DNA from 2 places in the Streptomyces sp. NPDC052225 genome. Region 2 is predicted to be linked to the other one. Evidence: predicted binding sites of a transcription regulator. Region 2 holds the regulator's gene; the other holds the start of a gene.

Region 1 (15,227 bases), on a different contig from region 2:
GAGCGCGAAGGACCTCGACGGGATCTCGGTGACCGCCGGGCCCGGCCTCGCGGGCGCCCTGCTCGTCGGCGTCAGCGCCGCGAAGGCGTACGCGTACGCCCTCGGCAAGCCGCTCTACGGCGTCAACCACCTCGCCTCGCACATCTGCGTCGACCAGCTGGAGCACGGCAAGCTGCCCGAGCCGACGATGGCCCTGCTGGTCTCCGGCGGCCACTCCTCGCTGCTGCTGTCCACCGACATCACCTCCGACGTGCGGCCGCTCGGCGCGACGATCGACGACGCGGCGGGGGAGGCCTTCGACAAGATCGCGCGGGTGCTCAACCTCGGCTTCCCGGGCGGTCCCGTCATCGACCGGTACGCGCGCGAGGGCGACCCGGACGCGATCGCCTTCCCGCGCGGGCTCACCGGTCCGCGCGACCCCGCGTACGACTTCTCCTTCTCCGGTCTGAAGACCTCCGTCGCGCGCTGGATCGAGGCCAGGCGGGCCGCCGGCGAGGACGTGCCGGTGCGCGACGTGTCGGCGTCCTTCCAGGAGGCCGTCGTGGACGTGCTCACGCGCAAGGCCGTACGGGCCTGCAAGGACGAGGGTGTCGACCACCTGATGATCGGTGGCGGTGTCGCCGCCAACTCGCGGCTGCGCGCGCTCGCCGAGGAGCGCTGCGAGCGGGCCGGGATCCGGCTGCGCGTGCCGCGCCCCAAGCTGTGCACGGACAACGGCGCGATGGTCGCCGCCCTCGGCGCCGAGATGGTGGCCAGGAACCGGGCGGCCTCGTCGTGGGACCTGTCCGCGGACTCGTCGCTTCCGGTGACGGAGCCGCATGTGCCGGGGCACCACCACCACGACCACGTGCACGAGGTCAGCAAGGAGAACCTGTACTCGTGACGGTCGCGCTGATGTGGGAGGCCCGGGCCGTCGACGGCCGCGGCGAGGAGCTGCTGACCTGGGCCCGGGCGCAGGTCCTCGAACGGGAGCCGGTGCGGCGCGAGACGTTCCGCGCGCCGCAGGACCGGGTCCTCGTCATCACCTGGTGGGACGCGGAGTACGACGCCGTCCTGCCCGAACTCCCGGAACCCGACGGCGAGTTGGTGACGCGGGCCGTGCACCGGTGGCGGTTCGAGGCCGTCTGAGGGGCTGTCGCGCGCGCCTGAGAAGCTCGTGAGATTTCCGAATCGGTGACGCCAAGTGGTTTACCGCCGTAATAATTCGGACTTACGTTCCCTGTGTGACTGACAAGAAAAGGTTCCGTGCGCGCACGGTGAAGGCGGTGGCGATCGCCTTCGGCTGTGTCGTCGTTCTCGGCGGAGCCGCGGGTGGCTGGGCGTACTGGCACCTGGAGAGCAACATACGCAGCGTCGACATCGACAAGGCGCTCGGCGACGACCGGCCGGCCCGCGTCGACCTGGTCGCCGCCTCGCCGTCGGCGTCGGCCTCCGCGTCGCCGGAGCCGGTCGAGACGGGGGTCCTCAACATCCTCGTCCTGGGCTCCGACTCGCGCAGCGGCAAGGCGAACAAGGCGCTCGGCGGCGGCGACAGCGGCGGCGCCCGCTCGGACACCGCGATGGTCGTGCACCTGAACGCCGACCGGAGCGAGGCCACCGTCGTCTCCATCCCGCGCGACACCCTCGTCGAGCGTCCGTCCTGCCCGACGGAGTCCGGGGGGACGACCGCGGTCGCGTACAACGTCATGTTCAACAGCGCCTACTCGGTGGGCGGTCCGGTCTGCGCGGTGAAGACCGTCGAGCACCTCACCGGCGTACGGATGGACCACTTCCTGGAGATCGACTTCGCGGGGTTCGCGAAGCTCGTCGACGCGCTCGGCGGCGTCGACGTCACCACGGACGAGGACATCGACGACGACCTCAGTCATCTGCACCTGACGGCCGGCGAGCACCACCTCGGCGGCAAGCGCGCCCTCGCCTTCGCGCGCACCCGGCACGGCGTCGGCGACGGCAGCGACCTCGGCCGCATCAAGCTCCAGCAGCAGCTGGTGAAGTCCCTTGCGGACGGGGTGTCCGGGAGCGGGCTGCTCACCGACCCGGCCCGCCTCTACCGGGTCGCCGACGCCGCGACCGGCAGCCTCACGGCCGACACCGGACTCGACTCGCTGAGCGAACTCTCCGGTCTGGCACGGAGCCTGAGCGGTCTGTCCTCCGAGTCCGTCAAGACCGTGATGATGCCGGTCGTGCCCGCCCCGTCCGACGCCAACCGGGTCGTCGCCGAGCAGCCCGGGGCGCGTGAGCTGTGGGAGTCCCTGCGCTGAGGCGGAGGCCCGAGTGACGGGCTCCGGCCGGAGCCTTGGGGAAATCGCACGTCAACTGGCCATGGCTGCGGGGTACTTCGGCGCCACGTACGTCAACAGGTAGCGCCAGTACAGAAGTTGCCGCACCTCGCTGCCCGGCAGCAGCCGCGCCGCCTGTTCCCGCACCTCCGGCAGCGTCATCCGCGGTTCCCTGACCGGCGCCCTGGGCGGCGCGGCGGGCAGGCCCCGGGCGCGCTCGGCGCCGTACACCGCGAGCCGCGCCACCGCGTTCGCCGGGACCGCGGCGACGTCCCACGCGGTGACCCCGGCATGGCAGCCGAGGACGAGCAGCCGGCCGCCGGGCGCGAGGGCCGCGCGCAGCCGGGTGAGCGTCGTGAACGGCATGTGGTGCAGGGAGGCGAGGCAGCTGATGACGTCGTAGTGGGCGGCCGGAAGATCGGCCCGCGAGGCGTCCGCGAGCCGGTAGCGGGGGCCGCCGCCCATGGCCTCGGCGGCCGCGAGCGTCGCCGGATCCGGGTCGAGCGCGTCGACCCGGTAGCCGCGCGCCACGAGCCGCCGCGCGAAACGGCCCGTGCCGCAGCCGACGTCGAGCGCGGTGCGGCCGTGCGCGGGCAGGTGCCGCAGGAGGAGGCGGTGGTAGTGGTCGTTGTGGTCGAACGCCATGGGGAGCGACCCTGGCACGCGGCGCATGAGGGCGACGTAAGCACCGGCGTGAACGCCGAGGTCAGCGGGCGGAAAAAAACTTCTTCGAAAAAATCGGCGGTGGTGTCGATGCGGCCGCCGCCCGTTCGACGTATGAGTGAGAGGCCGACCACGGCCTCACCGGACACGCAGATCGATCACAGAGGAGAACATCATGCCGCGCTACCTGACGATGGTCCGCATCGACGAGAACAACGCCCCCGCCGAGGGCCCCAGCGAGGAACTGATGCAGCGGATGGGCGCGCTCATCGAGGAGATGACGAAGGCGGGCGTGCTGCTCGACACGGCCGGCCTGACGCCGAGCTCACAGGGCAAGCGGGTGCACTACGAGAAGGGCGAGATCACCGTCACCGACGGTCCGTTCACCGAGTCCAAGGAGGTCATCGGCGGCTACGCGCTCCTCCAGACCAAGGACGAGGCCGAGTGCCTGGAGTGGACCAAGCGCTTCCTGAAGGTGCACGAGGACCACTGGACCGTCACGTCCGAGATCCGCGAGATCGCCGAGGGCTGATCCGCCCGATCGCCTTGGCCGCGAGCCCTTCGCGGTGTCTGATGGTGGGTCGTGACAGAGCAGCAAAAGACCACGGCCCACACCGTCGAGACGGTCTTCCGCATGGAGGCGCCGCGGATCATCGCGGCCGTCACCCGGATCGTCCGCGACGTCGGCATCGCGGAGGAACTGGCGCAGGACGCGCTGGTCGCAGCCCTGGAGACCTGGCCCGGTTCCGGGGTCCCCGACAACCCGGGCGCCTGGCTCACCGCCACCGCCAAGCACCGCGCCGTCGACCTCGTGCGGCGGCGCGAGAACTACGCCCGCAAGCTCCAGGAGGTCGGCAGGGCGACGGAGTTCGCGTACGAGGACGTGGGCGTCGCCGCCGACCCCGACGACATCGACGACGACCTGCTGCGCCTCGTCTTCATGAGCTGCCACCCCGTCCTGTCCGCCGAGGCCCGCGTCGCGCTCACGCTGCGCCTGCTCGGCGGACTGACCACGGCCGAGACCGCCCGCGCGGTCCTCGCCCCCGAGGCCACCGTCGCCCAGCGCATCGTCCGCGCGAAGCGCACCCTGGCCACCAGGAACGTCGCCTTCGAGGTCCCCTACGGCCCCGACCGCGAGGCCCGCCTCGGCTCCGTCCTGGAGGTCATCTACCTCATCTTCAACGAGGGGTACGCGGCCACGGCGGGCGACGACTACCTGCGCCCGGCGCTGTGCGAGGACGCCCTGCGCCTGGCCCGCGTCCTCCAGGCCCTGATGCCCAAGGAGCCCGAAGTGCACGGCCTGGCCGCGCTGTTGGAACTCCAGTCCTCCCGCGCGCCCGCCCGCACGGCGGCCGACGGCACCCCCGTCCTGCTCAGGGACCAGAACCGGACGCGCTGGAACAAGATGCTGATCCGGCGCGGCTTCGCGGCCCTCACCCGTGCGGAGGCGGTGGCATCGGGCCCGCCCGGCCCCTACGCCCTCCAGGCCGCGATCGCCGCCTGCCACGCCCGCGCGTACACGTACGACGACACCAACTGGCGCCAGATCGCCGCCCTCTACGCCCTCCTCGCGGCCCGCACCCCGTCCCCGGTGGTCGAGCTGAACCGCGCGGTGGCGGTGTCGATGGCGGACGGCCCCGCAGCGGCGCTCGCGATCGTGGACACCCTCCGCGACGAACCGGCCCTGCGCGACTACCACTTGCTGCCGAGCGTACGGGGGGACCTGCTGGAGCGGCTGGGGCGGCGGGAGGAGGCGCGGGCGGAGTTCGAGAGGGCGGCGACCCTGACCCGCAACGAACGGGAGCGCGAGTTCCTGCTCTCCCGACTGAGCCCCTCCGCCGAATCAAGCCCCTCCGGCGATTGAGGAGCGGGGTCCGGGGCTGAGCCCCGCGACCTCAGCGCACAGGTGCCCCCACCAACATCACAGGCGCCCCCGCAGCCCGGGTCAGAAACACAGTCGCCGCCCCCTTCCCAAAGGGCTTCGGCATGACCTTCCGCCGCAACTCCTCCGGCTCGACAGCCGACCCCCGCTTCTTCACGATCAGCACCCCCACCCCCCGCTCCCGCAGCAGCGCCTTCAACTTCTTCACGTTGAACGGCAGTTGATCGGTGATCTCGTACGCGGACGCATACGCCGTACCTCGCAACTCGTCCCCCGTGACATACGCGATGGTCTCGTCGATCAGCCCGCCCCCGACCTCCTCGGCCACCTCGGCGACGAGATGCGCCCGGATGACGGCGCCGTCCGGCTCGTACAAGTACCGCCCCACAGACCGCACTTCAGGATCCGGCAGCCCCCGCCCGACCAGCTCCCGCGGCCCGGGCAGCAGCGCGGCCCGCACCCTCCCCGGCTCCGTGCCGAACCACAGCACGGCCTCCTTCACGTCGCCCCCGTCCGAGATCCACTCCGCGTCGGCCTCCGCCGGGATCGCCTCGTGCGGGATGCCCGGCGCGATCTTCAGCGCGGCCCGCGGCGCCTTCAGGGCGGTGGCGACGGCCCAGGACAGCGGCGGCGAGTACGCCTCGGGGTCGAAGATCCGGCCCCGCTTGTCCGAGCGCCGCGCCGGGTCCACGAACACGGCGTCGTACGCGGCCGTGTCGACCTCCGTGACATCGGCCTCCCGCACCTCGATGAGGTCGGCGAGACCGAGCGCCTCGGCGTTGGCCCGGGCGACGGCGCAGGTCAGCGGGTCGCGGTCGACGGCGAGTACGGAGATCCCGGCGCGGGCGAGAGCGATGGCGTCGCCGCCGATGCCGCAGCACAGATCGGCGACGGACCGCACGCCGAGCGCCTTGAACGACTCCGCGCGGTAGGCCGCCACGCTGGTGCGGGTCGCCTGCTCGACACCGTTCGGCGTGAAGAACATCCGGGCCGCGTCCCGCGCGCCGAACTTCGCCACCGCCCGCTGCCGCAGCCGCGCCTGCCCGAGCGCCGCGGAGACCAGCTCGGCGGGGTGGTCGCGGCGCAGTTTCGTGGCGAGGGCGAGCTCCTGGGCGGGGTCGTGGTCCCGGAGTTCGTCGAGCAGGGCCAGGCCCTCGGGGGACAGGAGGGCGCTGAAGGCTTCGGCGGTGGAGAAGGAGCTCACCCGGACCATTGTGGGCCAGTCGGAGGACGGCGCGCGCCCGGCCGCGGTGTCGGCCCTCGATCAGGGGCGTGGGCTGCGAGGATCCGGCGCCATGCAACTAGTACGACAAAACGAAGAAACCTTCTCGAAGGGGACGCGCGCGGCCCGGTCCCGCGCCCGGCGCAGAACCGCGATCCGGGCCGCGGCCGCCGCCCTCGTCGGCTGCGCGCTCGCCACGGGCTGCGCGGGCGGCGCCGACGAGGCGGTCCGCCCGGCCGCCGGCCAGCAGCCCCTCCAGGCCCCGCCGGCCCGCGCCCTCGACTCGTACGCCACCCAGCTCAAGGCCCAGCAGGCGCAGCGCGCGGCGGCCGCCCGCCGCTGGGGCCTCGCGAAGGTGCCCCTCGCCGCGCCGAAGCCGCCCGCGAAGAAGCCGGTCATCAAGGCGCGCAAGGGCTTCGAGGTCGACCAGCAGGAGGAACTCGGGCTGCCGCCCGTCTTCACGACCATCCCCACCAAGGACAAGGTCGTCTTCCTCACCATCGACGACGGGGCCGAGAAGGACCCGAAGTTCCTGAAGATGATGAGCGACCTGAAGATCCCGTACACGGCCTTCCTGACCGACGCCGAGATCAAGCCCGAGTACGGCTACTTCAAGAAGATGCAGTCCACGGGCGTCACCCTCAACAACCACACGCTGCACCACCCGTACCTGCCGGGCCTGTCCTACGCCCGGCAGAAGCACGAGATCTGCGGCATGCAGGACCTCATCGAGAAGAAGTACGGCAAACGGCCGACCCTCTTCCGGGCGCCGTTCGGCAACTACAACCAGGACACCCTCAAGGCCGCCAAGGCCTGCGGCATCAAGTACGCGCCGATCTGGAACGCCGAGGCGTTCGTGGACCGTATGGACTACCGCGAGTGGGACCGGGACATCCATCCGGGCGACATCCTCCTCACGCATTTCCGCGGACGCGAGGACTGGAAGGGCACGATGCCCGACATGATCCGGATGCTCATGAAGTACCTGACCGACAAGGGGTACGCGGTGGCCCGCCTGGAGGACTACCTGTGACAACTCCCTGGGCGGGGGCGGCCGTCCGGTCGGCCGGGGCGCGCATCGTCGGCTGCGCCCTGGCCGCCGCGCTGCTCACCGGGTGCGCGCAGTCCGTCGACCCGATCGAGCGGATGGGCAGGAAGGCGGCGCAGAAGGTACGCCACCACCCGCGCCCCGCGGCCGGAGTCGCGGGGGCCCCGGCGGCCCCGGCGGCTCCCGCGGCGCCCGTGGTCCCGGACGCGCACCGGCGCTGGGGTCTCGCCGCCCCGCTCGCGCCGGCGCCGCGGCCCCCCGCCCAGGGGGTGCTCCCGCCCCGCAGGCCGGGGGCGGTCCCCCCGGTCGTCGACCGCGTCCCGACCCGGGACAAGGTCGTCTTCCTCACCTTCGACGACGGCGCCGAGAAGGATCCCCGCTTCGTCGACATGGTCCGCGACCTGCGGCTGCCGATCTCGATGTTCCTCACGCACTCCGTGGCGAGCCCCGGCACCGGCTACAGCCACTTCGGCGCGCTGCGGCGGCTCGGCGCGGGCGTCGAGAACCACACCCTCACGCACCCGTTCCTGCCCGGCCTCGGCTACGTCGAGCAGCACGCCGAGATCTGCGGCCAGCAGGAACGCCTGCGCGCCCGCTTCGGCACGGCCCCGCGCCTGCTCCGCCCGCCCTACGGCAACTACGACGCGGACACCCTGCGGGCGGCCGGCGCCTGCGGCATCGACGCGATCGTCCTGTGGCGCGCCTCGATGCAGATCAACGACCTCCGCTACGCCGACGGCGGCCGCCGCCTCCACCCCGGCGACATCATCCTGACCCACTTCCGCGGCCCGGCCGACCTCAAGGGCACGACCCTGACCGAGCTGACGACCCGCATGCTGCGCCGCATCCAGGCCCAGGGCTTCACGGTGGCCCGCCTGGAGGACTACCTCTGACCCGCCCGCCGGGCGGCCGTCACGGCCCCCGGTGCGCCGAGGCGTACGAGGCGAGGACCAGGAGTCCGAGGATGGATCCGGCGACGGCCTGGACCCCCGCGGTGATCGGCAGTCCGGTGCGCCCGCCGAGGGCGAAGGCCGAGCAGAAGACCAGCACGGCGAGCGCCAGGAAGGCCCACAGGGCCCCGGCCGCGGGGGTGCGTGCGGCCGGCAGCCACACCGACGCGGTCACACCGGCGATCACGTCCGTGAAGAGCACGAACACGGCGAGCGCGGCGTCTCCCCAGCGGGAGCGCGGCGTGCGGTAGTGACCGGCCATGCGCCGAGCCTCGTACGGAATCCGGTACTCCGCCCGGCAGGCCCCGAACCGGGATCCTTCCGTGCCCTGTCGCAGGCCGCGAGCGGCGCGGGCGCGGGGAGGAAATCGGCCGCCGCATCGCAGTCGATTGGCACTCCGCTTGACCGAGTGCTAATCGCAGTCATAGTCTCGGCTCTGGCACTCCCCACCGGAGAGTGCCAACAGCGACGGGCAGGTCCGGCACCCGCGACGACGGATCCACCTGGTCGCCACCTCAGACAGTTAACCCCGTGAGATCTCCGAAGGGGGAGGTCGGATCGTGACGACCACCAGCTCCAAGGTTGCCATCAAGCCGCTCGAGGACCGCATTGTGGTCCAGCCGCTCGACGCCGAGCAGACCACCGCCTCTGGCCTGGTCATCCCGGACACCGCGAAGGAGAAGCCCCAGGAGGGCGTCGTCCTCGCGGTGGGCCCGGGTCGCTTCGAGAACGGCGAGCGCCTGCCGCTCGACGTGAAGACCGGCGACATCGTGCTGTACAGCAAGTACGGCGGCACCGAGGTCAAGTACAACGGCGAGGAGTACCTCGTCCTCTCGGCTCGCGACGTGCTCGCGATCGTCGAGAAGTAAGACCCCCGAAGCAGCCCGGCTGCTTCTGAACTGCGCCCCTGGCACCCGCGACCTTTAACAAGCCGGGGTCAGGGGCGCGGTTCGTTTACACCGAGCTCCACACCCAGCTTCACCCCGAGTTTTCCGAGAGGGCTGAATCGCTCCCATGGCGAAGATCCTGAAGTTCGACGAGGACGCCCGTCGCGCCCTCGAGCGCGGCGTCAACAAGCTTGCCGACACGGTCAAGGTGACGATCGGCCCCAAGGGCCGCAACGTCGTCATCGACAAGAAGTTCGGCGCCCCCACCATCACCAACGACGGTGTCACCATCGCCCGCGAGGTCGAGGTCGAGGACCCGTACGAGAACCTCGGCGCGCAGCTGGTGAAGGAGGTGGCGACCAAGACCAACGACATCGCGGGTGACGGTACGACCACCGCCACCGTGCTGGCCCAGGCCCTCGTCAAGGAAGGCCTGCGCAACGTCGCCGCGGGCGCTTCCCCGGCCGCCCTGAAGAAGGGCATCGACGCCGCGGTCAAGGCCGTGTCCGAGGACCTCCTCGCGACCGCCCGCCCGATCGACGAGAAGTCCGACATCGCCGCCGTCGCCGGTCTGTCCGCCCAGGACACCCAGGTCGGCGAGCTCATCGCCGAGGCGATGGACAAGGTCGGCAAGGACGGTGTCATCACCGTCGAGGAGTCCAACACCTTCGGTCTGGAGCTCGACTTCACCGAGGGCATGGCCTTCGACAAGGGCTACCTGTCCCCGTACTTCGTCACCGACCAGGAGCGTATGGAGGCCGTCCTCGACGACCCGTACATCCTGATCCACCAGGGCAAGATCGGTTCGATCCAGGACCTGCTCCCGCTCCTGGAGAAGGTCATCCAGGCCGGTGGCTCCAAGCCGCTCCTGATCATCGCCGAGGACGTCGAGGGCGAGGCCCTGTCGACCCTGGTCGTGAACAAGATCCGCGGCACGTTCAACGCCGTCGCCGTGAAGGCCCCCGGCTTCGGCGACCGCCGCAAGGCGATGCTCCAGGACATGGCCACCCTCACCGGTGCCACCGTCATCGCCGAAGAGGTCGGCCTCAAGCTCGACCAGGCCGGCCTGGACGTCCTCGGTTCCGCGCGCCGCGTGACCATCACCAAGGACGACACCACGATCGTCGACGGCGGCGGCAACAAGGCCGACGTCGACGGCCGCGTGAACCAGATCAAGGCCGAGATCGAGAACACGGACTCCGACTGGGACCGCGAGAAGCTCCAGGAGCGCCTCGCGAAGCTCGCCGGCGGCGTCTGCGTGATCAAGGTCGGTGCCGCGACCGAGGTCGAGCTCAAGGAGAAGAAGCACCGTCTGGAGGACGCCATCTCCGCGACCCGCGCCGCGGTCGAGGAGGGCATCGTCTCCGGTGGTGGCTCCGCGCTCGTCCACGCCGTCAAGGTCCTCGAGGGCTCCCTCGGCAAGGAGGGCGACGAGGCCACCGGTGTCGCCGTCGTCCGCCGCGCCGCCGTCGAGCCGCTGCGCTGGATCGCCGAGAACGCGGGCCTCGAGGGCTACGTGATCGTCTCCAAGGTCGCCGAGCTCGAGAAGGGCTTCGGCTACAACGCCGCGACCGGTGAGTACGGTGACCTGGTCAAGGCCGGCGTCATCGACCCGGTCAAGGTCACGCGCTCCGCGCTGGAGAACGCCGCGTCGATCGCCTCCCTGCTCCTGACGACCGAGACCCTGGTCGTCGAGAAGCCGGCCGAGGAAGAGCCCGAGGCCGGCCACAGCCACGGTCACTCGCACTGACCCGAACTGAAGTCGAGGCCCGTCTCCCCGCTTCGGGGCGGCGGGCCTCGTCCCATTTCGGGGCGCGTCCGCTATCGGGGAAATGCGACGCGAAGCGTCTGCATTTCAGGGGCGCGGGGCTGTGTCATTAGCGGCTCCGCCGCGGGGCGCGACCAGCCCCTACCGAACCCGCAGCCGAAAACCACCTACTGCGGCCCGTACTTGCGCCCAGTCCGAGACGTGATCCCGCCCAGTACAGATCGCGGCGTCACCTTCACCACCCCCATCAGCGCCTTGTACCGCGGATCCGGGATCGACAGCGACTTGCCGCGGGCCAGATCGGACAGCGCCGCAGCGACCAGCTTGTCCGCGTCGAGCCACATCCACTTCGGAATGTTGCCGGTGCCCATCCCGGCCCGCTCGTGGAACTCCGTACGGACGAACCCAGGGCACAGCGCCATCAGCCGCACCCCGCTGCCCGCGAGATCCTTCGCCGCGCCCTGCGTGAACTGCACGACCCACGCCTTCGAGGCCCCGTACGTGCCGCGCGGCACGAACGCCGCGACGGACGCCACGTTCACCACACCGCCCCGCCCGCGCTCCCGCATCACCGCGGTCGCCGCCGACGTCAGCCGCAGCACCGCCTCGCAGTGCACCTTCAGCATGGTCAGCTCGTCGGCCATGGGGACTTCCAGATACTGCCCCTTGTTGCCGAACCCGGCGTTGTTGACGAGCAGATCGACCGGCGACCTGCGGTCGCCGAGCCGCGCCTCGACCGCCTCGATGCCCTCGTCCGTGGACAGGTCGGCGGTGAGCACCTCGGCCTCGATGCCGTGTCCGTCGTGCAGCTCCGTCGCCTGTTCCCGCAGCCGCTTCGTGTCGCGCGCGACGAGCACCAGGTTGTGCCCGTCGGCGGCGAGGCGCCGGGCGAAGGCGGCGCCGATGCCCGCGGTGGATCCCGTGATCAGTGCCGTAGTCATGCACCAAGGTTAGTGACGATCAGTGGTGCCCGTGATCACCGGAGCCCGGCGTGCGCGCCCGCTGCCCCTTGTCGACGACCACGAACTGCCCCATCATTCCGCCGTCTTCGTGGTACAGCAGATGGCAGTGGTACATGAACGGCACCTCGGGATCGGCGAACTCGGGGCCGCCGTCGAACCGCAGCGCCAGCTTCATCGTCGTACCGCTCGGCAGGAACACGGTGTCCTTGCGGCCGCGCAGTTCGGGCGGCGGCGTCTTACCGTTCACCTCGACGACCCTGAACTGCACGTCGTGCACATGGAAGTTGTGCGGCATCCCGTTGTCGTTGCGCACGGTCCACACCTCGGTGGTGCCGCGCGTGACCGTGTCGTCGATCCGGCCCATGTCCATGGCCCGCCCGTTGATGCCGCCCATCTCCAGGTCGAAGTTCCGCCCCCGTACGGCGTCCTCGGCGTTCGGCAGCTCCAACTCGCCCAGTCTGGAAGGGACTTCGGGGGAGGACCGGAGCCGGTCCGCCGCGCGCAGTTGCAGGACGTCGAAGGAGTCGTCGCCGCCCGCGAACCGCCGCTGCCACCTGTCCCCGTAGTTGTCCTGCGGGAAACTGCGCAGCACGGCCCGCTCCCCGGCCTTCATCCGCACCACGATCTCGGCCCGCTCCCCGGGCGACAGCTGGATCCGGTCCGTCGTGGCGGGCCGTTCGAGCAGCCCGCCGTCCGTCCCCACGAGCGCGACATCGCGGCCGTCCGAGAAACCGAAGTCGTACGTCCGTGCCGTCGAGGCGTTCAACAGGCGCAGCCGGACCCGCTCGTCGCGCACCACTCGGTACGGGTCCAGGGTGCCGTTGACCATCGTGCGGTCGCCGAGGAAGCCGGTGGCCCGCATCAGGCCGTGCCCGTGGTCGAAGTCGGCCCCGTCGAACGTCACGTCCTGCACGATCACCGGCAGGTCGTCGACCCCGTACCGCTTCGGCAGCGCGAGCCGCTCGCTGCGCTCGTCGTCCACGAGGAACATCCCGGCGAGCCCCCGCTGGACATGCGCCTCGGTCCGCCCGTGCGGATGCGGGTGGTACCAGAGGGTGGCGGCGGGCTGGTCCACGGTCCACTGCGCGGTCCACTCGGCGCCGGGCTCGATCATCCGGTGCGGGCCGCCGTCCATCCGGGCCGGCAGATGCATGCCGTGCCAGTGCACGCTCGACGCCTCGTCGAGTCCGTTGCGGACCCGGACCCTGACCTTCTCGCCGCGCCCGGCGCGCAGCGTCGGTCCGAGGTAGTCCCCGTTGAATCCCCATGTGGCCGTCCGCAGCCCGGACTTGAACTCCTTCTCGCCCGCGCGCATCCGCAGGTCGAAGACGCGGGCGCCGTCCTTCTCGTCGATGTGCGAGGGCGCGAGCGGCGGCACCGCCATCTCGTCGCGGAACTCCGCCTCGCCCACCGTGCTCACCTTCGCGTCGCTCCACAGCCACAGCACGCCGCCGCCCACCGCGAGCGCGAGGACGGCGGCGAGCGAGCCGAGCACGAGGAGGACCCGCCGCAGACGGCGGGACGCGGGCCTTTTCCGGGTCCTGGGGGTCATGCGTCGAGCGTCGTGCCACCCCCGGCCCGCCCGCATCGGGGACGGCCCCCGATCCGCCCCCGACCCAACCCCCGTACGGAACCCGGGACTTCCCCGAGCCGTCCCCTACGAGCCGTGCTTCGCCACGTACTCCCGCGCCTGCCGTACGGACTCCGGGTGCAGCGTGTCCGCCGCCACGAGCAGCCGGGGCAGCAGCGGCCGCTCGGTCGTCACGGCGCGGAACTGGAAGCCCACCGTCACCTCGTGATCGGGGCGGTGGATCACCTCGATCGCGTCGCCCGCGCGGATCTCGCCCGGCTCGATCACCCGCAGATAGGCGCCCGGAACGCCCTCCTGCGTGAACCGCTTGACCCAGCCGCGCTCGCCCAGATGCCCCTGGAACGTCCGGCACGGGATCCGGCCGGAGGTGACCTCCAGGACCAGGTCGGGGCCGACCCGCCAGCGCTCGCCGATCTTCGCGCCGGTCACGTCGACGCCCTCGGTCGTGAGGTTCTCGCCGAACGCGCCGCTCGGGATCGGCCGCTCGAGCGCCTGCTCCCAGGCGTCGAGATCCTCGCGCGCGTACGCGTAGACGGCCTGGTCCTCGCCGCCGTGGTGGCGGGTGTCGCACACCGCGTCCCCGGCGAGCCCGCTCGCGCCGGTGCCCTTGGCGCCGGGCGCGGACACCCGCACCGGGCCCTCGACCGGCCGCTTGTCGATGCCGGTCACACCCTCCGGCTGGTCGGTGTACTCGACGGCCTCGCGACGGCCCAGGTTGAGAGACAGAAGCTTCATGGCACCGCACGCTACGGGACCCCGATCAAAGCCGCCACGCATTATTGGGCGTGAGACCCAAGCTCCGCTTATGCTTGAACCATGATCGAGGCCCGTCATCTCCGTGTCCTGCGCGCCGTCGCCGCCACCGGCTCCTTCTCGGCGGCGGCCCGCGAGCTGGGCTGCACCCAGCCCGCCGTGAGCCAGCAGATGAAGGCCCTGGAGACCTCGGCCGGCACCCCGCTCCTGATCCGCACGGGACGCGAGATGCGCCTGACCCAGGCCGGCGAGGCCCTCGTGCGGCACGCGGCGGGCATCCTCGCCGGGCTCACCGCCGCCGAGGAGGAGGTCGCCGCGATCGCGGGCCTGCGCGCGGGCCGGGTCCGCCTGGTGTCCTTCCCCAGCGGCAGCTCGACGCTGGTCCCGACGGCCCTCGCCGCCCTGCGCGCCGAGCACCCCGGCACCCGCGTCTCCCTGGTCGAGGCCGAGCCGCCGCGCTCGGTGGAGATGCTCCGCGAGGGCGACTGCGACGTCGCGCTCGCCTTTCGGTACGAGGGTGCGCACGCGGCGGAGGAGTGGGACGACCTCGTCGTACGCCCGCTGCTCGCCGACCGTCTCGTCGGCCTGGTCCCCGAGGGGCACGCGCTCGCGGACGCGGGCTCGGTCACCATCGACGCGTTCGCGGACGAGCCGTGGATCGCGGGCTGCCCGCGCTGCCGCCGCCAGCTGGTGGAGGTGTGCCGGGGCGCCGGGTTCGCCCCCCGCATCGACTTCGCGACGGACGACTACCCGGCGGTGGTCGGACTCGTCGGCGCGGGGCTCGGTGTTGCCGTCCTGCCCGAACTGGCCATCGAGTCCGTTCGGCCCAAGGGTGCACGGACAGTAACCGTGGAGCCCGCCGTCCAGCGCGAGATCGTCGCGCTCACGCTGCCCGATCTGGCCCAGGTCCCGGCGGTCGCCGCGACCCTCGACCACCTGGCGAAGGCCGCCGTCAGGACCGCGACGCGCTGATCACGGATGCGGGGGCGCCTCGGCGCACCCACGCCCCGTCATTGCAGAAACGTTCCTTCAGTTGCGTCCCGCGCCGGCCGCGGAGGTTCCACCGCCCATCGCCGACGCCGTGACGAGCCGGTTGCGGGCCCGTCCCATGAGCTCTTCGCGCTCGTCCTCGGTGAGCCCGCCCCACACGCCGTACGGCTCGCGCACCTGTAGGGCGTGAGCAGCGCACTCCGCGCGCACCGGGCACCTCATGCAGACCTCC
Region 2 (15,227 bases):
CCCGAGCGCCTTGATCGCCGCGTTGACGATGTCGCCGTCGGACCCGGAAAACTCGTTGGCGACGGCGACGACGGGACCGCGGGGCGCGTCCATCGGGTACGAGAAGGGGCGGCTGCCGCGCGGCAGGTCCCAGCCGACGACGCGCCGCGCCAGCTTCTCCACGACGAGCTGCGACGTGTGCCCGCCCCGGTTCTCGCGGATGTCGACGACGAGGCCGTCGCGGGCGACCTCGACGCTCAGATCGCGGTGGATCTGCGCCCAGCCCGGCGCCATCATGTCCGGCACGTGCAGATAGCCGAGCCGCCCGCCGGACCGCTCGTGGACGTACGCCCGCCGGTCGGCGACCCACGCGTGGTAGCGCAGCGGCTCCTCGTCGTCGACGGGCACCACGACGACATGCCGTGGGTCGCCGCCGCCGGCCGGTGACACGGTCAGCTCGACGGGCTTGTCCGCGGTGCCGACGAGCAGCGGAGCGGGCCCTGTCACCGGGTCGACGGGCCGCCCGCCCACGGCGAGGACCGTGTCCCCGGCGCGCACGGCGACCCCGGGCGCGGCGAGCGGGGAGCGGGCGCGCGGGTCGGACGTCTCGGAGGGCAGCACCCGGTCGATGCGCCAACTGCCGTCGTCCTGGCGGGAGATGTCGGCGCCGAGCAGCCCCTGGCGGCGTGCGGCGGAGCCTCCGGAGCCGCGCGGGACGACGTACGCGTGCGAGGTGCCCAGTTCGCCCTGCACCTCCCACAGCAGGTCGACGAGGTCGTCGTGGGTGGCGACCCGGTCGAGGACGGGGCGGTACCGCTCCAGGACGCCGTCCCAGTCGACGCCGTTCATGTCGGCGCGCCAGAAGTTGTCGCGCATCAGGCGGCCGGTCTCCTCGTACATCTGCCGCCACTCGGCGGCCGGGTCGACGTGCTGGCTGATCCGGCCGAGGTCGACGGTGATGTTGGTGTCGGAGTCGTCGTCGTGCGCGGGGCGCCGGTCGCTGGGCACGACCTTGAGGACCTCGCCCGTCCACAGCAGGACGCGCTTGCCGTCTCCGGTGACCTCGTAGTGGTCGGCGTCGGAGCCGATCTCCTCGATGCGCCGCTGCGCCAGGTCGTAGCGCTCGAGGCGGGTCTTCGGCGCGGGGTCGTCGAGCCCGGCGCGGGAGTCGCCGAGCACGCCGCGCACGGGGTGGCGCAGCCACAGCACGCCGTCCTTGGCGGTGCGCAGCGTCGAGTAGCGGGCGGCCTCGACGGGGAACGGCACGATGCGGTCGCCGAGCCCTTCGAGGTCGACGCGGGTGACGGGCGTGCCCTCGCTGTCGGGCGTCTCGTCCTTGTCGGGCGCGTCGAAGGGGCGCCCGTGCCGCTGCGGTCCGAACGGTGACGGGGTCGTCGCGGCGAGCGTGATCAGGTGCGGCCGCGAGCCGCTGACGAACGCGAGGTCGAAGGCGTGCTCGTCGTAGACGGGGTCGAAGGAGCGCGCCGACAGGAACGCCAGGTGCTTGCCGTCGAGGGTGAACGCGGGCGCGTAGTCCCGGAACCGCAGCGGGGTCGCCTCGGTGACGGCGAGGTCGGCGGCGTTGGCGAGCTTGAGCTGTCGCAGCCCGTGCGGACCGGCATGCGACCAGGCCAGCCACCCGGAGTCCGGCGAGAACACGAGCCCCGTGGCATGCCCGTCCTCGCTGCGGTCCACTTCCCTCACGTCACCGCTGTCGCGCTCGACCAGCAGGATCCGCCCGTCGTGCGCGGCCACGGCGACCCGGCCGCCGTCCGGGGCGACGGCGAGCCCGAGGACCCGGCCGAACCGTCCGGCGCCGAGCCGGCGCGGGGTGGCACCGGCGGCGGCGCCGGTGGCGGGCGCGAACTCCAGGGCGTCGTCGCCCTCGGCGTCGGTCACCCACACCACGTGCTCCTCGCCGGCGCCCCCATCAGCACGGAAGGTGTGCGGGAGTCTGGCCCGTACGCCCGGTTCGGCGGCGAGGGCGCGGGCGGGCCCGGAGCGGTGGGTCACCCAGTGCACGGCGCCGCGCACGGCGACGGCGCTGCCGCGTCCGGTGTGGTCGGGCGACGCGGCCCCGAACCAGCGGGCGGCGTCGACGGGACGCGGCTGGAGATCGGCCCGCTGCCCGCCGAGCCGCACGCCGACCCGCCGAGCCTCGACACCCTCCTCCAGCCCCTCGACCACCCACAGCTCACCGGCACTTGAGTACACGACGCGGCTGCCGTCGGTGGTGGCCTGACGTGCGTAGAACCCGTCCACCGGGGTGTGGCGGCGCAGTTCGGACCCGTCGGGCAGCGACGAGTAGAGCGCCCCCACGCCTTCGTGATCGGAGAGGAAGGCTATGCGCTCCCCCACCCACATCGGGTACTCGATGTTCCCGTCGAGGTCCGCGTGCAGCCGTACGAAGTCGCCGTCGCCGCTCGCGTCGATCCACAGCTTGCCCGCGGTGCCGCCCCGGTACCGCTTCCACGAGGCGGCCTCACGCCCCATCGGCGCGGACAGCAGCAGCACTTGGGAGTCGGGGCCGAACACCACGCCGCCCACCGGCCCGTACGGCAGCGTCTCGGCGGGCCCGCCGTCGAGCGGCACGGCCCGCGCCCAGCTGCGCCGCGACGACGCCTGCCCGTAGGCGCTGACGGCGATGACCCGGCCGTCGGGGGTCCAGCCGCGCACGGCGGTCGTCCAACTCCCCCAATAGGTGAGGCGGTTGGCGGAGCCGCCGTCGAGCGGGGCGACATGCACCTCGGGGGCGCCGTCACGCCGTGACGTCCAGGCGACGGTGGCGCCGTCGGGAGAGATACGGGGATGACTCACGGGCACGTTGTCGGCGCTGACCCGCCAGGCGCGGCCGCCGTCGAGGGGCGCCGCCCACACGTCGTCCTCGGCGGTGAAGACCACCGACTCGCCGTGCAGGTGCGGAAACCGGAGATAGGCAGAATTCGTCACCCCGCCCACCCTAGAACTCACCAGAACTCACTTGCCCTGGAAACAGGAGCACGTCGGGTCGGGCGGGTACACGGTGACGGTCCTGGTGACGGTGCGCGTGGTGCCGGGCTGGGGCTCGTGGTACGTGGGTTTGTCGTGGTGCGAGGGGGGCGGGTTCTGCGGCGCGTGCGAAGTCCGGTCCGATTCGGCGCAGTTGCCGAGGACATCGAGGTGGAACCAGACCTTGCCGTCGACCCGCGCGATGAAGTCGCCGCGCACACAGTGCCCGGAGACGACACCGTGCGCCCACCCCTTGACGGTGATCCTCTCGCCCTTGCCCGTCTTGCCCTGGCAGTCCACCTCGACCTCACTGGGCGTCGAACTGCTGGGCGTGGAGCGGCCGTTGTACGACCCGGTGCAGCTGAGCCAGGCCACGGGGGCCTTCTGCCGCTCCAGTTCCTGCGTGGCTTCCTGGTCGGTGGTGGCGGCCACCGTGGACGGGTTCAGGTCGCCGCCGACCGGCTCACAGGCGACCCCGCCGGCGACGGCGGCACCGATCAGCACACCGGTCGCGAGCCAGCGCCTATGCCGTAAACGGGATCCAATACGCCTCAATGCCCCCATGAACGGCAGCATGCCAGCCCCGCCACCGCGGCGGTAGAGCACATGCGGCCACAGCGGGCGCCTAGAGTGCCGCCATGGGAAGCAGGCGCAGGGTCCGCCGACTCGTCGCGGACGGCACGGAGTACATGTGGTGCTTCAGCCACCGCCACGACCGCGTGCGCGGCTACCCGGGGTGCGCCAACACCCTGACGCTGTGGCGGGCGGGGTCACGGGCCCGGCTGCGCCTGGTCTTCCGGCCCGGACCGGGCCGGATCATCTCCGACGGGTACTTCGCGGAGGGCGACGTGGTGCGGATGCCGGGCCAGGTCTGCCTCAACCTCCACGAGCCGGGCACCGTACGGCAGTTGCTCGACGAGGCGCTGACCCGCGGCCTGTACCCCGAGGCGCCGCGGACGGTGGAGGTGGACGCCTGGCCACTGTTCGACGCGGTGACGGACCGCGCCGGGTCCACGTCCGGCTAGCCGCGCAGCAGCAGCCACTCCTGAAGCTCGACGAGATTGCCCTCGGGGTCCTTGAGGTGGGCGACGCGCATCCGCTCCGTGAACGGCGCGGGTCCGTGCACGAGAACGCCGCCGCGCTCGACGACCTGAGCACAGTAGGCGTCCAGGTCATCGACGCGCAGCACCACGAGCGAACGGTGCCCGGTGGCCAACTCCCCGACTTCGCCCAGCACTTGGGCCATCATGGCCCGGTCCTGCAGCGCGATCCCCGCGGATCCGCCGGGCGGCGAGAACTTCTCGTACGGTCCACTCTCCGCTCCGGACTGCGGCTTGAGCCCGAGCACATCGGCGTAGAACCGATAGCAGGCCCCGAAGTCACTGACGAGCAGCCTCACCTGGGCGAGTTCCATGGGTTCAGTTTACGGGTCCGAGCCCCGCGGGGGCGCGGGGAACGGAGCGACCAGCACCCACACAACACCACCCGGTACGGCGAGTAGTCACCCGACCACTCAGCCCCACCGTCCGGTCCGCCCCAGCAACAACGCCACCGCCGCCGTCCCCGCCGTGGACGTCCGCAGAACACTCCGCCCCAACCGAAACGCCCGCGCCCCAGCCGCCTCGAACACCGCGAGCTCCTCCGGCGAAACCCCGCCCTCGGGCCCGACGACGAGCACGATCTCCCCGCTCGCAGGAAGCTCGGCCGACGCGAGCGCCTCGCTGGGAAACTCCCGGTCCTCATGCAGCACGGCCGCGAGATCAGCCCCCGCGAGCAGCGCGGCGACCTCCTTCGTGGACGCCGCGTCCGCCACCGCGGGAAACCGCACGCGCCGCGACTGCTTCCCCGCCTCCCGCGCGGTCGCCCGCCACTTCCCGAGCGCTTTGAGCCCCCGCTCGCCCCGCCACTGCGTGATGCACCGGGACGCGGCCCACGGCACGATCGCGTCGACCCCGGTCTCGGTCATCGTCTCGACGGCGAGCTCGCCCCGGTCCCCCTTGGGCAGCGCCTGTACGACGGTGATCCGCGGCCGCGCCTCGTCCTCGACCCGCACCGGGCCGGCGTCGAGGAGCAGCCGGTCCTTGCCCTCGCTGCCGGTGACGACCGCGTCGCACCAGGACCCGAGCCCGTCCGTGAGGACCACGGCCTCGCCCGCCCGCAGCCGCTTCACGGAGACGGCGTGCCGCCCCTCGGGCCCGTCGAGCACATACGCACCGTCGCCGGGAACCGCGCCCTCGACCACGAACACCGGCGCCGTCATGCCGCACCCCGCTGCCCCAACGCGGCCTTGGCGGCGTCGAGTTCGGCCGCGAGGACCTCCACGAGCTGCCCGGCGGGCAGCTCGCGGGCGAACCGGTGCCCCTGCCCCGCCCACAGCGCCATGCCCTGCGGGTCACCGGCCTTGGCGGCGGCCTTGCGCAGCGGTGACGTCATGTGGTGGACCTGGGGGTAGGCGGCGGGCGCGTACGGGCCGTGCTCGCGCAGGAACCGGTTGACGAGCCCGCGCGCCGGCCGCCCGGAGAACGCCCGGGTCAGCTCGGTCCTGGTGAACAGCGGATCGGTCATGGCCTGTTTGTGCAGCGTGGGCGCCCCGGACTCGGGGGTGACGAGGAACGCGGTGCCCAGCTGCGCGAGTTCGGCGCCGGCGGCGAGCACCGCGGCGATCTGCGAGCCGCGCATGATGCCGCCCGCGGCGATGATCGGCAGCTGCACGGCCTCCCGCACCTGGGCGACCAGCGAAAGGAGTCCGACCCCGCTGCAGTCGGCCTCGGGGTTGTCGCGGTGCGTGCCCTGGTGGCCGCCGGCCTCGATGCCCTGGACGCACACGGCGTCGGCGCCGGCCTGCTGCGCGGCCCGCGCCTCGTCGACCGTCGTGACGGTGACGGCGCTGCGGGTGCCGACGCGCTGGAGGGCCTGCACGACCTCGCGCGTGGGGCAGCCGAACGTGAACGTGACCAGCGGTACCGGGTCGTCGAGGAGGATCGCCAGCTTGGCGTCGTAGCCGTCGTCGCGCCCGCTGTCGGGGTCGCCGAGCGCGGTCTGGTACCAGGTGGCCTCGCCGGCGAGCTGATGGCGGTAGACGTCGACGGCGGCCGGGTCGGCGTACTCGGGCTGCGGCATGAAGAGGTTGACGCCGAAGGGCCGGTTCGTCAGCCCCCGCACCTGCTTGATCTCCTGGTACATGCCGTCGGCCGTCTTGTACCCGGCGGCGAGGAACCCGAGCCCGCCCGCCTCGCAGACGGCGGCCACGAGCGCGGGACAGGAGGCGCCGCCCGCCATGGGGGCCTGCACGATCGGATAGTGGCAGAGATCGGTCAGTGCGGAGGACATGCCCGCATCGTGCCACGTCCCGTACGGACAACCGAATCGACCCATTCCGGCTGCACAGGCGCCCCAAAGGGGCGCGGGGAACGGCGCGCGCAACCACGACGGCGCAGCACCCGGCAACGCACGGCACCCCCACCCCATCAGCCGCAAAAAAACGGGGCCCGGGGAAAAACCCCAGGCCCCGCAAGACACAAGCTCAACGCCCGTTGAACGCATCCTTCAACCGCGAGAACAACCCCTGCTGCCCCGGCTGGAACTGCCCCGTGGGCCGCTCCTCGCCCCGCAACTTCGCCAGCTCCCGCAGCAACCGCTCCTGCTCGGGATCGAGCTTCTGCGGCGTCGTGACCTCGACGTGCACGATGAGGTCGCCACGGCCGCCGCCCCGCAGATGCGTGACACCGCGCCCGTGCAGCGGCACCGACTGGCCGGACTGCGTGCCCGGCCGGATGTCGATCTCCTCGAGCCCGTCGAGCGTCTCCAGCGGCACCTTCGTACCGAGGGCCGCCGCGGTCATCGGGATCGTCACCGTGCAGTGCAGATCGTCGCCGCGCCGCTGGAACGTGGGGTGGGGCAGCTCGTGGATCTCGACGTAGAGGTCACCGGCGGGCCCGCCACCGGGACCGACCTCGCCCTCACCGGCGAGCTGGATCCGCGTCCCGTTGTCCACACCGGCCGGGATCTTCACCGTCAGCGTCCGCCGCGACCGGATGCGGCCGTCACCGGCGCACTCGGGGCAGGGCGTCGGAACCACGGTCCCGAATCCCTGGCACTGCGGACACGGCCGCGAGGTCATGACCTGGCCGAGGAAGGACCGCGTGACCTGCGAGACCTCGCCGCGCCCGCGACACATGTCACAGGTCTGGGCGGAGGTCCCGGGCGCCGCGCCCTCACCGCTGCAGGTCGTGCACACCACAGCGGTGTCGACCTGGATGTCCTTGGTGGTCCCGAAGGCGGCCTCGTCCAGCTCGACCTCGAGCCGGATCATGGCGTCCTGGCCACGGCGCGTACGGGACCGGGGCCCACGCTGCGACGCCGTACCGAAGAACGCGTCCATGATGTCCGAGAAGTTCCCGAACCCACCGGCGCCGAAGCCTCCGGCCCCGCCTCCGCCGGATTGCGACAGGGGGTCGCCCCCGAGGTCGTAGACCTGCTTCTTCTGCGGGTCGGAGAGCACCTCGTAGGCGGCGTTGATCTCCTTGAACCGCTCCTGGGTCTTCGGATCCGGATTCACGTCCGGGTGCAGCTCGCGCGCGAGCCTCCGAAAAGCCTTCTTGATCTCGTCCTGGGAAGCGTCGCGGCGCACGCCGAGTACGGCGTAGTAGTCCGTGGCCACTTACGACTCCGCCAGGATCTGTCCGACGTAACGTGCCACTGCGCGTACTGCTCCCATCGTTCCCGGGTAATCCATGCGTGTCGGTCCGACGACACCGAGCTTGGCGACTGCCTCGCCGCCCGAACCGTAGCCGACCGACACGACGGACGTGGAGTTGAGTCCCTCGTGTGCGTTCTCGTGACCGATCCGTACGGCCATGCCCGAATCCCCCACCTCACCAAGCAACTTGAGGAGCACGACCTGCTCCTCAAGGGCCTCGAGGACGGGCCGGATGGTGAGGGGAAAGTCATGTCCGAAGCGGGTGAGATTGGCGGTGCCGCCGATCATCAGCCGCTCCTCGGACTCCTCGACGAGCGTCTCCAGAAGAGTGGAGAGCACCGTCGAGACCGTGCCGCGGTCCTCCGCCTCGAAGGCCTCCGGCAGATCCTGCACCAGCTGCGGTACGTCGGCGAAGCGGCGGCCCGCGACCCGGCTGTTGAGCCGGGCGCGCAGATCCGCCAGAGGCGATTCGCCGAACGGCGCCGGGCAGTCGACCATCCGCTGTTCGACGCGCCCAGTGTCCGTGATCAGCACGAGCATCACACGGGCGGGCGCCAGCGAGAGCAGCTCGACATGGCGCACGGTGGACCTGGTCAGGGACGGGTACTGGACGATCGCGACCTGCCGGGTGAGCTGCGCGAGCAGCCGCACGGTCCGCCCGACGACGTCGTCGAGGTCGACGGCGCCCTCCAGGAAGTTCTGGACGGCGCGCCGCTCGGGAGCGGTCATCGGCTTCACGTTCGTGAGCTTGTCGACGAAGAGGCGGTACCCCTTGTCGGTCGGGATGCGCCCGGCACTGGTGTGCGGCTGGGCGATGTATCCCTCGTCCTCCAGGGCGGCCATGTCGTTGCGCACCGTCGCCGGCGAGACGCCGAGGCGGTGCCGCTCCGTGAGCGCCTTGGAGCCCACGGGCTCCTCGGTCCCGACATAGTCCTGGACGATGGCGCGCAGCACTTCGAGCCTGCGTTCACTGAGCATCGGCGCACACCTCCAGCGGCTTCCCGTCGTGATCTTCTCGAACGTCCTATTTGGCACTCGCTACGGGTGAGTGCCAGTCGTCCCCGCCTCAGTGTACGGCCGTGAGGTACGGCCCCGGCAAGGCCGCTAGCGTCGTACGCATGGAACGTGACGTACGTATCGACTGGGCAGCGGCGGGCTGGGAGGAGCTGGCCCCGCGCGTGGGGCGGGTCCGGCTGCCCGGCTGGGACTGCACGACCGGCCTCGTCGTGGGGGACGGCGCCGCCCTGCTGATCGACACCGGATCCTCACTGCGTGAAGGCTCCCAGCTGCGCGCGGACGCCCAGCGCCTCCTGACCGAACACGGGAGAGTGACGCACATCGCGCTCACGCACCCGCACTTCGACCATGTCTTCGGCACGGCCGCGTTCGCGGGTGTCGAGGTGTACGGGGCCGTGGGCATCGACACCGTCTTCGCGCACGGAGCGGACGCGGTGCGCGCCAGTGCCGTACGCAACGGCCTCGGCCCGGACGCGGCGGCCGATGCGGCCGACCTGCTCGTCACGCCGCACCACCGGGTGTGCGGGGAGTGGACGCTCGACCTGGGCGGCGGCCTCCAGGTGCTGCTCGCGAACGTCGGCCCGGCGCACAGCGGCCACGACCTCGTCGTCCTCGTGCCCGGCGCGGCCGGCACCCCGGAGATCGTCTTCTGCGGCGACCTGGTCGAGGAGTCCGGCGAGCCGCAGGCGGGCTCGGACGCGGCGCCCCGCCACTGGCCGGCCGCGCTCGACCGGCTCCTCGAACTCGGCGGCGAGGACGCACGCTACGTCCCCGGACACGGATCCGTGGTGAATGCGGGCTTTGTCCGCGAGCAGCGCGCCGCACTGGCGACCCGCTTCGGCGTGTCCTAGGACGGGCGCCCCGGCTTCTCATATCGTCGGCCAAATGCGCCAGTACTCCCACGCCGACCTCACTCCCCCCTGGAAGCGGAACAAGCCGGTGCCCGAGGTACCGGCCGAGCCGGACCTCGTCGTCGAAGAGGTCACCACCGGCTACTGCGGAGCCGTGATCCGCGTGGAGAAGACGGCGCAGGGGCCGACGGTGACGCTGGAGGACCGCTTCGGCAAGCAGCGCGTGTTCCCGATGGAGCCGCGCGGTTTCCTCCTGGAGGGCAAGGTCGTCACGCTGGTGCGCCCGACGGCGGCAGCGCCCGTGCGCCCCACGCGCACCGCCTCCGGTTCGGTGGCGCTGCCGGGCGCCCGCGCCCGGGTGGCCCGGGCCGGACGCATCTACGTCGAGGGCAAGCACGACGCGGAGCTCATCGAGCGGGTCTGGGGCGACGACCTGCGCATCGAGGGCGTGGCGGTCGAGTTCCTCGAGGGCGTCGACGACCTCCCGGCGATCGTCGCCGACTTCGCGCCGGGCCCCGACGCCCGCCTCGGCGTCCTGGTCGACCACCTGGTCCCCGGCACCAAGGAATGGCGGATCGCCCAGTCGGTGACGAGCGAACACGCCCTGGTCGTGGGCCACCCCTACATCGACATCTGGGAGGCGGTGAAGCCGTCGTCGGTGGGCATCGAGGCGTGGCCCCGCGTCCCGCACGGCCAGGACTGGAAGACGGGCGTGTGCCGCGCGCTCGGCTGGCGCGTGGCGAACACGGGCGAGGCCTGGCAGCACATCCTGTCCCGGGTCCGCACGTACAAGGACCTGGAACCCGAACTCCTGGGCCGAGTGGAAGAACTCATCGACTTCGTCACGGCGTGACCCCGCCGCCCGAGCCTTGGGCAATCTGCCGCCTAGGGCGGCACGGTGGGCAAGGCGGCCCCCAGCGCGGGGCGAGCGCTCCCGTCAGGCCCCCGCCCAGCAGCCCGGCCCAGCCCAGCCTCAGTCCACCAGCTCCCGCACGACCCCATCCGCCAACAACCGCCCCCGCAACGTCAGCACAGCCCGCCCCTCCCCGAACGGCCCGGCCTCCAACAGCCCCTCCCCCAACGCCTTCCGCGCGGCCGCGAGCCCCGCCTCCCGCAGCAACGACAACGGACACCCCTCCTTGAGCCGCAGCTCAAGCAGAATCCGCTCGACCCGCCGGTCCTCGTCGGCCAGCACCTCCCGCCCCGCCCCGGGCGACCTCCCCGCACCCAGAGCAGCGGCATACGCCCCGGGATGCTTCACGTTCCACCACCGCACCCCGCCCACATGCGAGTGCGCCCCGGGCCCGGCCCCCCACCAGTCGGCCCCCCGCCAGTACAGCTCGTTGTGCAGACACCGCCCCGCCTCGGACGTGGCCCAGTTCGACACCTCGTACCAGTCGAACCCGGCCCCCGAGAGCACCTCGTCCGCGATCAGATACCGGTCGGCGTGCACGTCGTCGTCGGTCATCGGCACCTCGCCCCGCCGAATCCGCCGGGCGAGCTGCGTGCCCTCCTCCACGATCAGCGCGTACGCCGACACATGGTCGGGCCCCGCCCCGAGCGCCGCGTCGAGGGACGCCCGCCAGTCGTCGTCGGTCTCCCCCGGCGTCCCGTAGATCAGATCCAGGTTCACGTGCTCGAACCCGGCCGCCCGCGCCTCGGCGACGCACGCCTCGGGCCGCCCCGGCGTGTGCGTACGGTCGAGGACCTTCAGGACGTGCTGCCGCGCGCTCTGCATGCCGAACGACACCCGGTTGAAGCCCCCGGCCCGCAGCTCCTCCAGATACGCCGGGTCGACCGACTCCGGGTTCGCCTCGGTCGTCACCTCCGCGTCGTCCGCGAGCCCGAACTCGTCCCGGATCGCCTTCAGCATCCGTACGAGATCGGAGGCGGCGAGCAGCGTCGGCGTACCGCCTCCGACGAACACGGTCCGCACGGGGCGCGGGTCGTCGCCGAGTACCTTGCGGGCGAGCCGCACCTCGTCGACGACCTGGTCCGCGTAGTTGTCCCGGGACGCGAGCACACCGCCGCTGCCGCGCAGCTCGGTCGCCGTGTACGTGTTGAAGTCGCAGTAGCCGCAGCGCGTGGCGCAGTACGGGACGTGCAGGTAGAAGCCGAGCGGACGCGACGCGGCGTCGGCGAGGGCCGAGGGGGGCAGCGAGCCGTCGTCGGGTACGGGCTCACCGTCGGGGAGTGCGGAAGGCATGGACCCATTGTCCCGCCTCCGGGAAATCCGCAGCGCCGCTCACTGCGCCTGGAGCACGAGCAGCGCCAGATCGTCGTCGGGCGGGCTGTCCGCGAAGGCGTGCACGAGGCGCCGGATGCGCTCCGCGACCAGCGGCGCGGTCAGCCCTGCGCACCCGGCGAGGGCGTGCGCGAGCCCGTCGGCGTCGTCGAACTGGAGGTGTCCGCGGCGCCGCTCCGTCACCCCGTCGGTGACGCACAGCAGGGTGTCGCCGGTGAGCATCTCGAACGTCTCGCTCGTGTAGTCCGGGTCGTCGACGACCCCGAGCAGCATCTGCGGCCCGGCCGCGGGGACGACCTCGCCGCCCGGCCGCATCAGCAGCGGCAGCGGGTGCCCGGCGGAGGCGAGCGTGCAGGTCACGCCCGACTCGGTGGGCGTCAGTTCGCCGTAGAGCAGCGAGAGGAAGCGGGCGGACGAGCCCTCGGGCGGCACGCCCTGTCCGCCGGCGGCGGCCGCGAGCGCGCGGGCGGCGGAGTCGGCGGCCTCGGTGGCGTCGTCGAGCAGCAGCCGGTTGAGCCGGTCGAGGACCTGGGCGACGGGGTAGCCCTCGCGGGCGAGCAGCCGCAGCCAGGGCCGGGCGAGACCGATCACCACGGCGGCCTCGGGGCCCTTGCCCTGGACGTCGCCGAGCGCGAAGCACCAGCGGCCGTCGCTCGCGGGGAACACGTCGTAGAAGTCGCCGCCGGGGCCGCCCGCCTCCCTCGGCTCGTACACGAGAGCGCTCTTCATGCCGGGGATCTCGGCGATGGCGGACGGCAGCAGGCCGCGCTGGAGGATGCGGCTGATGGTGGCCTGCCGGGTGAAGCGGCGGGCCGCGCTGACGGCCAGCGCGACGCGGCGGCTGAAGTCCTCGACGAGCCCGGTGACCTCGTCGGGGAAGTGCGGCAGCCCGGCGCGGCCGATGAGCAGGATGCCGAGCGCCCGGCCGCCCGCGGAGAGCCGGTAGGCGAGCGCGGCCCCGGTCTCACCCTGCGTCGCGAAGGGCCAGGGCACGGCGACGGGGGCGGAGTGCGGGCTGTCGGGCAGCCGCGGCGGTTCCTTCTCCAGGAGCCGGCGGAGTTCCTCGATGCGGCCCTCGTGGGAGTGCCAGACGCGGGCGAGGCGGGGCGGCGGCATGGCGCCGGTGCCGCGGGTGTCGGGCTCGACGGGTCCCGGCATGCCGCGGCCCTCCTCGTCGTAGAACCAGACCGCGCACCAGTCCGCGAGCCGCGGGACGAGGAGCTGGCCGACGAGGGCGGCGACCATGTCGACGTCGAGCTGCCCGGCGAGCATGTCGGAGGCCTCGGCGAGGAACGAGAGGGCGCCGCGGTTGACCCAGTCCCGGTCGGGGGCGCGCCGGGGCGGCGGCGCGAGGAACTCCGTGGCGTGCAGGCCGCGCTGGAGGGCACGGGTCGTGGACTGCGGGTCGGCCTCGGCCGCGGGCAGCTCGGTGCCCGCGGCGGGCAGCCGGGCCCAGACGGTCTTGGTGCCGGTCCTGTACGTGATGCCCCACGACTCGGAGAGCGACGCGACGAGGCGCAGGCCGCGCCCGTACTCGGGCATGTCCGGTGCGCGGCCCGGGTGTTCGCCCCGCAGGGCGCGCGCCGGATGGTGGTCGGTGACCTCGATGACGAGGGCGGCGCCGGTCAGGTGGCACAGGACGTCGACGCTGGTGCCGGCGTGCACGACGGCGTTCGTGACGAGTTCGCTGACGATGACCACGGCGTCGTCGGCCAGCCGGTCGACGGCCCCTTCCGCCCCGGGCGGTTCGGCCTCCGCCCAGCCGTCGAGCGTCGCGCGGACGAAACGCCGGGCCGCGGCGGGGGCCAGTTGGTTCCCGGGCAGCGAGGTGCGCGCCTCCACCGGTCCTGCGTGCCCTTCGTGCGAGTGGTCCGGCAGGTCGGCGGCGAAGGCGGCGGTTTCCCGCTGGACAGGAATCGACCCCACTTTTCGGCTCCAGAGCAGTTGTGGCAAAGACGCCTCGGGCGACACGCTCAGAGTGACAGACTGACCGCGCCCATAAGCGCCGAGTTACCGAAGTGGGCCGCTATGAGTGAGAACAGTGCCAAGCCTGCACCGAAGAGGGCGGTTTCGAACGGGACATCGGGTCAGGCGGTGGTCGCACCCCCGGGTGAGGTGATCCGGACCTCCGACCTCCGTGCGCTCCTTGCCGCGATGACGGCCGCCCGCGACGGGAACTTCATCCGGGTCCCGGACAGCGGTGACGGCCTGGTGGGTGAGCTCGGCGCGGTCTTCAACCAGATCATTGACCGCAGCACCCACTACAACGTCGAACTGACGCGGGTGCGCCGGGAGATCGTCCGTCACGGGCGTCTCGACGAACGCCTTGAGGCGAGCCCGGGCCAGGGCGGCTGGGCGACCCGGATCCACGACGTCAACACCATCATCGGCGCGCTGGTCGCCCCGGCGGCCAACGCCACGCGGGTGCTCGACGCGGTGGCGGGCGGCGACCTGACCCAGCGCGTCGATCTGCACGACGGCACACGTCAACTCCGCGGGGATCTACGGAGGTTGGGCGGCGCCGTCAACAAGATGGTGGACCAGCTCTCCCTGTTCACCGGGGAGGTGACCCGCGTCGCGCGCGAGGTCGGCACCGAGGGCCGCCTCGGCGGCCGCGCCAAGGCCCAGGGCCTGTCCGGGAGTTGGCGCGATGTCACGGAGGCCGTCAACACGATGGCCTCGCGCCTGACCGCTCAGGTCCGCGACATCGCACTCGTGACGACGGCGGTGGCGCGGGGTGACCTGACGCGCACGGTGACGATCGAGGCGACGGGCGAGCTGCTCGAACTGAAGCTGACCGTGAACACGATGGTCGACCAGCTCTCCGCCTTCGCCGACGAGGTCACGCGCGTGGCCCGCGAGGTCGGCACGGAGGGCCAGTTGGGCGGGCGCGCCCAGGTCCGCGGCGTCTCCGGCGTCTGGAAGGACCTCACCGACAACGTCAACTTCATGGCGTCGAACCTGACCTCGCAGGTCCGCAACATCGCCCAGGTCACCACCGCCGTGGCCAACGGCGACCTGAGCCAGAAGATCACCGTCGACGCGCAGGGCGAGATCCTCGAACTCAAGTCGACGATCAACACGATGGTCGACCAGCTCTCCGCCTTCGCCGACGAGGTCACCCGCGTCGCCCGCGAGGTCGGCACCGAAGGCCAGTTGGGCGGCCGCGCCCAGGTCCGCGGCGTCTCCGGCGTCTGGAAGGACCTCACCGACAACGTCAACTTCATGGCGGACAACCTGACGTCCCAGGTCCGCAACATCGCGCTCGTGTCGACGGCCGTGGCACAGGGCGACCTCGGCAAGAAGATCACCGTCGAGGCGAAGGGCGAGATCCTCGAACTGAAGTCGACGATCAACACGATGGTCGACCAGCTCTCCGCCTTCGCCGACGAGGTCACCCGCGTCGCCCGCGAGGTCGGCACGGAAGGAAACCTGGGCGGCCAGGCCC

What was found. The regulator HrcA, encoded in region 2, represses chaperone genes, less so after heat shock. The targets are predictions, from matches to a motif close to TTNGCACTCNGNNNNNCNGAGTGCNAA.
Region 1: a site for HrcA is predicted at 8,434-8,460, ahead of groES (co-chaperone GroES). Genes of this name have one in related genera too.

The regions. Positions count from the first base shown of each region.
Region 1 is NZ_JBFAVD010000004.1:44,912-60,138, forward strand. It holds gene tsaD (tRNA (adenosine(37)-N6)-threonylcarbamoyltransferase complex transferase subunit TsaD) at 1-883, shown strand, start outside; gene AB0L37_RS07980 (hypothetical protein) at 880-1,128, shown strand; gene AB0L37_RS07985 (LCP family protein) at 1,257-2,261, shown strand; gene AB0L37_RS07990 (class I SAM-dependent methyltransferase) at 2,313-2,924, opposite strand; gene AB0L37_RS07995 (YciI family protein) at 3,118-3,474, shown strand; gene AB0L37_RS08000 (DUF6596 domain-containing protein) at 3,577-4,806, shown strand; gene AB0L37_RS08005 (methyltransferase domain-containing protein) at 4,838-6,028, opposite strand; gene AB0L37_RS08010 (polysaccharide deacetylase family protein) at 6,120-7,079, shown strand; gene AB0L37_RS08015 (polysaccharide deacetylase family protein) at 7,076-7,987, shown strand; gene AB0L37_RS08020 (hypothetical protein) at 8,007-8,306, opposite strand; gene groES (co-chaperone GroES) at 8,605-8,913, shown strand; gene groL (chaperonin GroEL) at 9,059-10,681, shown strand; gene AB0L37_RS08035 (SDR family oxidoreductase) at 10,867-11,640, opposite strand; gene AB0L37_RS08040 (multicopper oxidase domain-containing protein) at 11,660-13,213, opposite strand; gene AB0L37_RS08045 (MOSC domain-containing protein) at 13,319-13,987, opposite strand; gene AB0L37_RS08050 (LysR family transcriptional regulator) at 14,069-14,977, shown strand; gene AB0L37_RS08055 (WhiB family transcriptional regulator) at 15,035-15,227, opposite strand, start outside.
Region 2 is NZ_JBFAVD010000011.1:79,276-94,502, forward strand. It holds gene AB0L37_RS18240 (PDZ domain-containing protein) at 1-2,928, opposite strand, end outside; gene AB0L37_RS18245 (hypothetical protein) at 2,956-3,471, opposite strand; gene AB0L37_RS18250 (hypothetical protein) at 3,606-3,992, shown strand; gene AB0L37_RS18255 (VOC family protein) at 3,989-4,381, opposite strand; gene AB0L37_RS18260 (16S rRNA (uracil(1498)-N(3))-methyltransferase) at 4,481-5,227, opposite strand; gene AB0L37_RS18265 (nitronate monooxygenase) at 5,224-6,297, opposite strand; gene dnaJ (molecular chaperone DnaJ) at 6,491-7,627, opposite strand; gene hrcA (heat-inducible transcriptional repressor HrcA) at 7,628-8,644, opposite strand; gene AB0L37_RS18280 (MBL fold metallo-hydrolase) at 8,785-9,534, shown strand; gene AB0L37_RS18285 (DUF3097 domain-containing protein) at 9,569-10,387, shown strand; gene hemW (radical SAM family heme chaperone HemW) at 10,508-11,740, opposite strand; gene AB0L37_RS18295 (SpoIIE family protein phosphatase) at 11,780-13,705, opposite strand; gene AB0L37_RS18300 (HAMP domain-containing protein) at 13,934-15,227, shown strand, end outside.